DNA from 3 places in the Pseudomonas paeninsulae genome. Region 2 is predicted to be linked to each of the others. Evidence: predicted binding sites of a transcription regulator. Region 2 holds the regulator's gene; each other region holds the start of a gene.
The links. Region 2 encodes FliA, which starts transcription of late flagellar genes. Its sites were predicted from a motif close to CTAAAGTTTNNNNNNNNNNNGCCGNTAA; they were not measured.
Positions count from the first base shown of each region.

Region 1: a site for FliA is predicted at 1,793-1,820, ahead of VCJ09_RS14455 (methyl-accepting chemotaxis protein). Genes of this name have one in related genera too.
Region 3: a site for FliA is predicted at 1,548-1,575, ahead of motA (flagellar motor stator protein MotA). Genes of this name have one in related genera too.

Region 1 covers NZ_CP141799.1:3,154,151-3,157,425, forward strand. Annotated here, with positions in the region: gene VCJ09_RS14445 (MltF family protein) at 1-618, opposite strand, end outside; gene VCJ09_RS14450 (TatD family hydrolase) at 852-1,685, shown strand; gene VCJ09_RS14455 (methyl-accepting chemotaxis protein) at 1,928-3,275, shown strand, end outside.
Region 2 covers NZ_CP141799.1:1,815,740-1,819,014, reverse strand. Annotated here, with positions in the region: gene VCJ09_RS08460 (chemotaxis protein CheA) at 1-237, opposite strand, end outside; gene VCJ09_RS08455 (protein phosphatase CheZ) at 249-1,037, opposite strand; gene VCJ09_RS08450 (chemotaxis response regulator CheY) at 1,057-1,431, opposite strand; gene fliA (RNA polymerase sigma factor FliA) at 1,568-2,314, opposite strand; gene fleN (flagellar synthesis regulator FleN) at 2,311-3,150, opposite strand; gene flhF (flagellar biosynthesis protein FlhF) at 3,259-3,275, opposite strand, start outside.
Region 3 covers NZ_CP141799.1:794,982-798,256, reverse strand. Annotated here, with positions in the region: gene motB (flagellar motor protein MotB) at 1-635, opposite strand, end outside; gene motA (flagellar motor stator protein MotA) at 642-1,493, opposite strand; gene VCJ09_RS03575 (HDOD domain-containing protein) at 1,612-3,144, shown strand; gene VCJ09_RS03570 (rhodanese-like domain-containing protein) at 3,193-3,275, shown strand, end outside.

The DNA of each region.
Region 1 (3,275 bases), 1.3 Mb from region 2:
CACCATCTCCAGCACATCCTCGACGGCCAGGCTGGGGTCGACCCACTCGATGATGATCGGCGGTCGCTTGTTCTGCAGCAGCTTCTGGTTGAACGCCTGTACGGCAGCACCCGCGGCGCTACCCGCCGCCAAGGCCAGGCTGCGTCCGGACATCTGCTCGAGACTCTGATAGCGCCGATCGCCCTGGCGCGCCACTATGATCAAGGGGACATTGCTGCGGATCGCCGCACTGGCGCTGATACCGTTGCTACCACGCACGGTGAGCAATTCCCCCGGCGCGACAAGATCGCCCTCGCCACGCTGCAAGGCAGCGAGCAGTTGGTCCTTGGCTTTGGGAATGATCTTCAGTTTGAGGGTGCGGCCATCGCGGACATTACGATTGAGATACTGCTCGAATGCACGCAAGCGATGGTATTCCACCCCGATGCTCTGGCCTTTGATTTCACCGGAACTATTGCGACTCTGGTTGACCAGCACACGCAGTTCACCGCGGTTGCGAATGCTCGGCAGATCAAGTGCCTGGGTCGGCTGCCGTCCTTCCGGCGGCCCAGCCACACGTGCAGCAGCCGACAACGGCAGCAACAGCACAAGACAGAATAAAAGCAGCGGGCGCGACATCGAGTCTCCACGGCAAGGGCGGCCACCAGGCGTCATTGGCCGAGTGAGACTACCGCAGCGCTCGCCAAGTTCCAGGAATGCGTGGGCCGCGGAGATTCGCACAGCTCGCTGACGGACACCAGCCAAATGTTCTACTCAACATTACAAAGCAACTATAAGAGACTGTAATTTATGGATTTATTTAAAACAAAAAAGCTCTGCTATGCTGCCAACCCCACCTCATAGGTCGCACCATGCAACTCATCGACATAGGCGTCAACCTGACTCACCCAAGCCTCGCCGAACAGCGTGAAGCCCTGCTCACCCGTGCCTACGCCGCCGGTGTCTGCCAGTTGTTGCTGACCGGTACCAGCCTCGAACAAAGCGAACAGGCTTTGGAACTGTGCCGCCAGCTGGATGAACATGGCCAGCGCCTGTTCAGCACCGCCGGCATCCATCCGCACGATGCCAGCAGCTGGAACGCCGACAGTGCCAAGCAACTGCAGGCCTTGCTGCGTGAGCCACAGGTACGCGCCGTGGGTGAATGCGGGCTCGACTTCAATCGTGATTTTTCGCCGCGACCACAACAGGAAAAAGTCCTCGAGGAACACCTGGCCCTGGCCGTCGACCTGCAGCTGCCGGTCTTTCTCCATGAGCGCGACGCCGACCAGCGCCTGCTGGAGATCCTGCGCGACTACCGCGACCGCTTGCCCGCTGCGGTGGTGCACTGCTTCACCGGAGGAAAACGCGCCCTGTTCAACTACCTCGACCTCGACCTGCATATCGGGATCACTGGCTGGATTTGCGACGAGCGTCGTGGCACCCACCTGCACCCGTTGGTTCGGGAAATTCCGGTCGGCCGGCTGATGCTGGAAACCGACTCACCGTTTCTGCTGCCACGCAGTCTGCGGCCGAAACCGAAAAACGGCCGCAACGAACCCGCCTTTCTAACCGAGGTACTCAGGGAGGTGGCGCTGCACCGCAACGAAAGTCTGGAGACCCTGGCGGCACACAGCACCGCCTGCGCCAGGCAGTTCTTCAGCCTGCCGGTCGTCGTCGCTGCAACTGCCCAGAGCGAGCCCAACTGAAGCGCTGCCCTGCCTAAGGCGTGGCAGCGCTTCGTCGAAGATGCCCAGCATCCGCATAGGGCCAACGCCTGCAGCCCGCGCAACCCTTAACCAGGACTGTGCTTTTTCTAAAGTCCACACCAGACCAGCCGTTAACAAGGACGACCGGCCTGTTGATAAAGATCAATAGGCACACTGCAGTTTTGCGAGACAGTAATGGCACTTTGCCAAAACCCCTTTCGCCGCCATCAGAAGAAGACATCATGGGCACTTGGATTCGCGACCTTTCACTTAAATACAAGTTCTGGGCCGTCAACGCCGTGGCCTTCTTCACTACCTTGATGCTGGTGCTGTACGCCCTGCAACTGGAACAGCAGGTACGCGTCGAAGCGGCCAAGAGTGCCGCGCAAGCGCAGGCCAGGCTATTGAGTGCCTGGCCTGCGGGTCAACCATTGCCGGGTGGAGCACAACTGCTGCAGTTTGCCGATGGCCAGACACCGGCATTAGCCAATAACCAGGGCGCCAGCCTGAGCCGGGCTCGCGGCTGGGTAGTCCTGGAGCATGACCCGTTGTCGACGCAAGACGGTTTGATCGGCGCCGAGGTCATCGACTTGGGCCAGGGCCAACGCCTCGCCGTACTGGCCCATGCGCCCAGCCTGATGCAGGTGATCGCCGAGCGCGCACTGAGCTATGCGCTGGTTGTCGCCTTATTGATGCTGGCCCTGCTGACGGCCTCGCAACTGCTAATCCACTTCCTGTTGAGCCATCTCAACATCCTCAAGGATGTGATGCTGCAGGTAGAGAAAAGCGGCGATCTGGCGGCACGCGTGCCGCTCAACTGCCGCGACGAAATCGGCCAGATGGCCACGGCCTTCAACGCCATGCAGGCCGGTTATCAACGTGTGGTCGGCATCGTTGCGCAGACCGCCGCACGCCTGGACGAAGGCGCCGAGCGCATGGCCGTGAGCATGCGCGACGTGCGCCAAGGCATGCTCAACCAGCAAAGCGAGACTGAACAGACCGCCACCGCGATCAACCAGATGTCCACCACCGTGCACCATATTGCCCAGCACACGGCGGATACCCGCGACCAATCGAAAAACGCTGAGCAACTGGCCGGCAGCGGTCAGCAGGTGGTCGAGCGTGTCGGTCAGTCGATCGCCGGGCTGTCCAGCGGCGTGCAACAGACTGCGCAAATGATCCAGCAACTGGCCGTCAACAGTCAGAAAATCAGCGGCGTCGTCCGTGAGATTCATGGCATTGCCGAACAGACCAACCTGCTCGCGCTCAACGCCGCCATCGAGGCCGCTCGCGCCGGCGAAATGGGTCGCGGCTTTGCGGTGGTGGCCGATGAGGTGCGCAATCTGGCCAAACGCGTGCAAGTCTCAACCGACGAGATCACCCTGATGATTTCCTCCCTGCAAAGCGGCACCCGCGACGCCGTAGAGTTCATGCAGGAAAGCTCGCTCAAGGCCGATGACTGCGTGCAACAGGCTCACGAAGCTGGCGAGGCGCTGGTCGCCATCACCGGCTCGGTGGCGCAGATGCGCGAGAGCAACACCCAGATTGCGGTAGCCGCCGAACAGCAGAGTCAGGTGGCCGAAGAAATGA
Region 2 (3,275 bases):
CTTGCGCAGGATGTCGAAGACGTTTTCTGCGATATGGCAACATTCCACCAGCTCATGGAGCTGGAGAAAACCGGCACCACCTTTGACGGTATGAAAACCGCGAAAAATAGCGTTGAGCAGATTCATGTCGTCCGGGCGGCTTTCAAGCTCCACCAACTGTTCGGACAATAGTTCAAGAATCTCGCCGGCCTCCACCAGGAAGTCCTGGAGGATTTCTTCATCGGCGCCGAAGCTCATATGACGTGCTCCTAAAATCCCAGGCTGGAAAGCAGATCGTCGACATCATCCTGATTGGATGCGACGTCTTCACGCTTATCGGCATGAATCTGCGGACCTTCACCGTGGGAAGGCTCTTTTTGTTGTTCTTGTTCAGCACGCAGCACGGCGTGGTCATGCTCGATACCGGCAAAACGGTCGACCTGACTGGCCATCAGCACCAGTTTGAGCAAGTTGCTTTCCACTTCGGTGACCAGTTGCGTCACCCGCTTGATCACCTGGCCAGTCAGATCCTGGTAATCCTGCGCGAGCAGAATATCGTTGAGCTGGGCCGACACCTGAACGCTGTCGCGCTCGCTGCTGGCGAGAAACAGTTCAATTCGCTTGGCCAGGTCACGGAAACCATCGGCGCCCATTTCCCTTCGCATGAAGCGGCCCCAATCGGCACTCAGGCTCTGTGCCTCGGCGCCGATACCGTTAACCAGGGGCGAACTCAGTTCAACCAGATCCATGGTGCGATTGGCCGCTTTCTCGGTCATCGTCACCACATAATTCAGGCGCTCGGTAGCGTCGGTGATTTGCGACACTTCTTTGGCGTGCGGCACCCGTGGATCGAGCTGGAAATTGACGATGGCGTTATGCAACTCGCGCGTCAGCTTGCCGACCTCGTGATACAGACCACGGTCGCGAACCTTGTTGATATCGTTGATCAGTTGCACCGCTTCGCCAAAATTGCCGTGTTCCAGGCTTTCCACCAATTGGCGCGCGTGAATTTTCAGGGTCGACTCAAAGTCACCCTGAGCGGAATCGTCATGTTCCATAGTGCCCTCGCGGCAGACATCAGCCGTTGACCCGCTCGAAGATTTTTTCAATCTTTTCTTTCAGCACTTGGGCTGTGAACGGTTTAACCACATAGCCATTCACCCCGGCTTGTGCGGCCTCGATGATCTGATCGCGTTTCGCTTCAGCGGTCACCATCAGCACCGGCAACTGCTTCAGACGCTCGTCTGCACGTACCGCACGTAACAAGTCGATCCCGGTCATGCCTGGCATATTCCAGTCAGTCACCAGAAAATCGAAACTGCCGCTTTGCAGCATCGGCAGTGCAGTGGTGCCATCATCGGCTTCCGCGGTGTTGGTGAACCCCAAGTCGCGCAGGAGGTTCTTGATGATCCGGCGCATCGTTGAAAAGTCATCAACGATGAGGATTTTCATGTTTTTGTCCAAGTCGACCTCCGTACAGTCCCAAACGAACCCAGCACCTGGGCACGCTTTTAATCGTGAAACCGGCCTGACAGGCCGCTGCAAAACTACTTCACTAGATTTTCCAACGGCCTGCTGATTTAACTGATCAGCTCGCTCGCCATTCCCCCAGTCGTGCCCGCAAGCGTGCGGCACACTGACTATGCAACTGACTGACGCGCGATTCGCTAACCCCCAGAACCTCACCAATTTCCTTGAGATTCAGTTGTTCGTCGTAATACAGCGACAACACCAACCGTTCCCGCTCGGGCAAGTGGCTGATGGCATCGGCCAATGCCGCCTGGAAACGCTCGTCCTCCAGCTCCCGCGAGGGCTCTGGGTGAGTGGAGCTGACGTCTTCGTGCAGCCCGCCATGCTCGCCGTCCTGCAGCAAATCGTCGAAGCTGAACAACCGGCTGCCCAAAGTGTCGCCAAGGATGCCGTAGTAATCCTCGAGACTCAATTGGAGTTCGGCCGCAACCTCTTGATCTTTAGCGTCGCGACCGGTTCTTGCTTCAATTACCCGAATTGCGTCGCTGACCATACGGCTATTGCGATGCACCGAACGCGGCGCCCAATCGCCTTTGCGCACCTCATCGAGCATCGAGCCGCGAATGCGAATACCGGCGAACGTTTCGAAACTGGCACCTTTACTGGAGTCGTATTTCTTCGAGGCTTCGAGCAGGCCAATCATCCCGGCCTGGATCAAGTCATCCACCTGCACGTTGGCCGGCAAGCGCGCCAACATGTGATAGGCAATCCGCTTGACCAAGGGCGCGTGGCGCTCGATCAACTGGTGCTGGGCGTCTTGTGTCTGAGCCTTGCTGTACATACGGAGTCCAGAAGCTGCTGTCATATGGCCGTATCCGCGGCAGGTTGCTGCACCAGGCGCTCGACGAAAAATTCCAGATGGCCGCGCGGATTGGCCGGTAGTGGCCAGGCATCGACTTTCTGGGCAATCGCTTTGAACGCCAGGGAACTCTTCGAGCGCGGGAAGGCTTCGTAGACCGCACGCTGTTTCTGCACGGCCTTGCGTACCGACTCATCGTAAGGCACCGCGCCGACATATTGCAGCGCGACATCGAGGAAGCGGTCGGTAACCTTGGTCAGCTTAGCAAACAGGTTGCGGCCTTCCTGTGGGCTGTGCGCCATATTCGCCAGGACGCGGAAACGGCTCATGCCATGGTCGCGGTTGAGCAGCTTGATCAGGGCATAGGCGTCCGTGATCGAGGTCGGCTCGTCACACACCACCACCAGCACTTCCTGGGCGGCGCGGACAAAACTGACCACCGAGTCGCCAATACCCGCGGCGGTATCGACAATCAGCACATCGAGGTTGTCGCTGATGTCGCTGAAGGCTTGAATCAGGCCGGCATGCTGCATGGGCGAAAGCTGCACCATGCTCTGCGTGCCTGACGCAGCGGGAACCACCCGAATGCCGCCGGGGCCTTGCAGCACCACGTCGCGCAGTTCGCACTCGCCACTGATCACATCGGCCAGCGTCCGCTTGGCAGTGAGGCCCAGCAGCACGTCGATGTTGGCCAGCCCCAGGTCGGCGTCCATCACCATCACCCGCCGACCGAGATCAGCCAGCGCCAGCGCCAGATTCACCGACACATTGGTCTTGCCGACGCCACCCTTGCCGCCGGTCACCGCAATCACCTGTACGGGATGCATACCCATGTTATCTATACACCTTGTCTGACTTCGACTGGGACCATGTGGCTGCTGGTACTCCGCCAATCCACCGCCGGGCACCACGCATCGCCGCATATTGCTTAATCATTGCCGCAATGGCCATTAACCGGCGCGCCGCG
Region 3 (3,275 bases), 1.0 Mb from region 2:
AACGGCTTGGCATCGGTATGGCCGCTGATGCTGATCTTGTTCGGTACCGCCCTGATGGTGTCGGCCAGGGCCAGCAGGATGTCTTCGAACTGCGGCTGCAGGCGCGCACTGCCGCTATCGAACATCGGCCGGTTTTCGGCGTCCATGATTTGGATGCGCAAGCCATCTTGGGTGATCTCGAAGAGAATCTGATCCTTGAAGCGCTGCAGTTGCGGATTCTCCTCGACCTTGCTCTGCAGCTCCTGCAGCAGCAACTCGAGGCGTTCGCGCTCCAGCTCGTCGGCCATTCCTTCGGCCAGCGTAGGGTCGACCTGCGCCGGTTCGATCTCGACCTCCTCGCCCTCGGTTTGATCATCGACCTGCTGGTTGAGCGTGCGGTCCGGTGCCGGAGTGGGCGAACCACCGAGATCGATCACGAAGGGACTGGCGCTTTCGGAAAAGCCGATCGGATCTTTGAAGTAACCGGAAATCAATTTCTTCTGTTCAGGGGTAGCCACGGACATCAGCCACATCACCATGAAAAACGCCATCATCGCCGTGGCGAAGTCGGCGAAGGCAATCTTCCAGGCACCACCATGGTGGCCAGCGGCAACCTTCTTGACCCGCTTAACGATGATCGGCTGATTGTTGTCCATTTTCCGTTAGCTTCCGCGCATCGCCTGCTCAAGCTCGGCAAAACTCGGGCGATGGGCCGGGTAGAGCACCTTGCGCGAGAATTCGACGGCCAACGACGGCGGCATGCCGGATGCCGACGCGACCAAACCAGCCTTTATGGCCTCGTAGACATTGAGTTCTTCCTTGGCGTCATGCTCCAGGGCACCCGACAAGGGTCCGAAGAAGCCGTAGGACGCCAGAATACCCAGGAAGGTGCCCACCAGCGCAGTACCCACCTTCTCGCCGATCTGAGCGTTATCCGCTTCGGCGAGAATCGACATGGTAATCACGATGCCCAGCACCGCGGCGACGATCCCCATGGCAGGCATGGCGTCGGCAACCTTGGCCACGGCATGCGCGGGATGCTCCAGTTCTTCCTTGAGGCTGGCGATCTCCATATCGAACAAGCCTTCCAGCTCATGCGGCGCCATATTGCCGGAGGACATGATGCGTAGGTAATCGCAGATATAGGCCATCATCCGCTCGTCTTTGAGGATGGCTGGATACTTGCCGAATATCGGACTGGCCGACGGCTCCTCGATATCGGCCTCGATCGCCATCATCCCCTCGCGGCGGCTCTTGTTGAGGATTTCGTAGATCAGTTTCAGCACCTCGAGATAGTAGGCGTGACTGAAACGCGAGCTGAACATGCTCAAGGATTTCTTGAACACCTGCATGAACATGCTGCCCGGGTTGGCCTGCAGAAAAGCCCCCAGCGCGGCGCCGCCGATGATCATTACTTCAAAAGGATGGACCAGCGCCATGAACTGGCCGCCGGACAGAATAAAACCGCCGAGCACGCTAGCAATTACAACGATGATGCCAATGATTTTTGCCATAAAAAGGAAACTTGCGCGGCCTGTGATGAGGGTTATGCAAAACAACCCTTCTATTTATCGGAACTTATGCGCGAGACTATAGCCAGTCAAGTCTAAAAGCCAGCATGGCTAAGCACCGATGCCCACCTCAAAGCCCCTACCGCGCACCCTCAAAGACTGGCTCGAACAGCTGGACAAGCACTTGTTGCCGGTGCCTGTCGATCACCACCTGAATGTCTGTCGTGCTTTGTCCGACAGCCGTCGCTCGCTGCGTGAAATAGCCGAATTGATGCAGGCCAGCCCAGCCTTGGCATTAAGTGTTCTACGCGAGGCCAATCGGCAGGCTGGCAGCTTCAGCGCCCCCTCCGAAAGCCTGGAAAGCGCGCTCAGCCGACTGGGCTTGCAGCGCACCCTGGAGCTGGTGAAACGCCAACCCGCTTGCCCCCTCGACGAAATCCCCCTGGCGCTACGGCAGATTCAACTGATCAGCCGGCACGCGGCGCAGCAAGCCGGCGGCTTGTTCAGTGGCCGACTGGCGCGGCTCTGGCAGGAGATCCACTGGGGCAGCCTATTATTTCTCGCACCCATCTGGTCGCTACTGACGGCCCATCCCGAACTATTCGAGCAATGGGAGCAGCGCGTACTGGTCCAAGCTGAGCCGGCAGCCAAGGTCGCGCAGGATCTTCTCGGCGTTCCCTTGCTGTCCCTGTGCCTGGCATTGGCCGAGCGCTGGCGCCTGCCCGACTGGGTGATCCAAGGCTACCGCCTGCTGATCGCAGATCGCCGTCAACTGGTCAAGGCGCTGCACATCGCGCGCGACAATCAGCACCCCCTGCACCAGCAGCAAATGCTCGACGCCGATACACCTCTACGGCGCTGGCTGACCCAGCCAGCCAACAGCATCCTGCTGGCCAACGGCCTGGCGCTGTCGGCCCACCACGCCTGGAATAGCCCCCACAGCCTGCGCTGGCAACATCTGACCGGGCTCTATCTGCAACTGCCGCTGAGCGATGTGCAGCAACAGATTCACCAGCACGCGGCGCAGAGTGCACGCCAGCAAGCCACGGCCGATCTCTGGCATCCTGCCCAAGCCCTACTCTGGCCCTGGGATGCGCGGCGCTTGCAAGGCAAAGCCATCACCCCTGCGGCGACGGCAACGCCGGCAACACCTACAGACAATGGATGGCGCCAACATTGCGCGCAATTGCTTGCGCAACCGAGTGCATTCCACAACCTCGAGCAGCTCACCAGCGGCGCCACTCAAGCCCTGCAGGCCTGCGGTATGTCGCGGGTATTACTGCTCCTGGCCGACCCCAGCCACAGCCGCCTGCGAGCCCAGCAACAGACCGGCCTGGACAAGTTGGCAAACACCCTGGTCATCGACCCACAGCAGAGTCAGGTGCTGCGGCGCCTGCTCAAGGCACCGGCACAGCTGCGCCTGACGCCGGCCAATATCGCGCAATTCTCGGCCCTGCTGCCAGGCTCGCTGAAAGCGCTATTTCCCAGCGAGCACCTGCTGATCCGCTCACTGGCCAGCAACGACCGTGGGGTAATGGTCATCGTCGCCGACCAGGCCGGCGCCGTGCTCAGCGATGCCAGCGTGCAAGTCTTCGGTAAAACCGCGCAATGTATTCAACGCGCCCTGGACAGTTTCGCCAACCGTGAGCGTTAGCCTTTCCGTTACAATCCGCCCCTTTCCCTATTATTGAAGAGGCCCAGCATGACTGCCTTCGCTGCGTTGCCATTGGTTATCGAACCGACCGAGCTGGCCAAGCGCCTGGATGCGCCCGAACTGATTCTGCT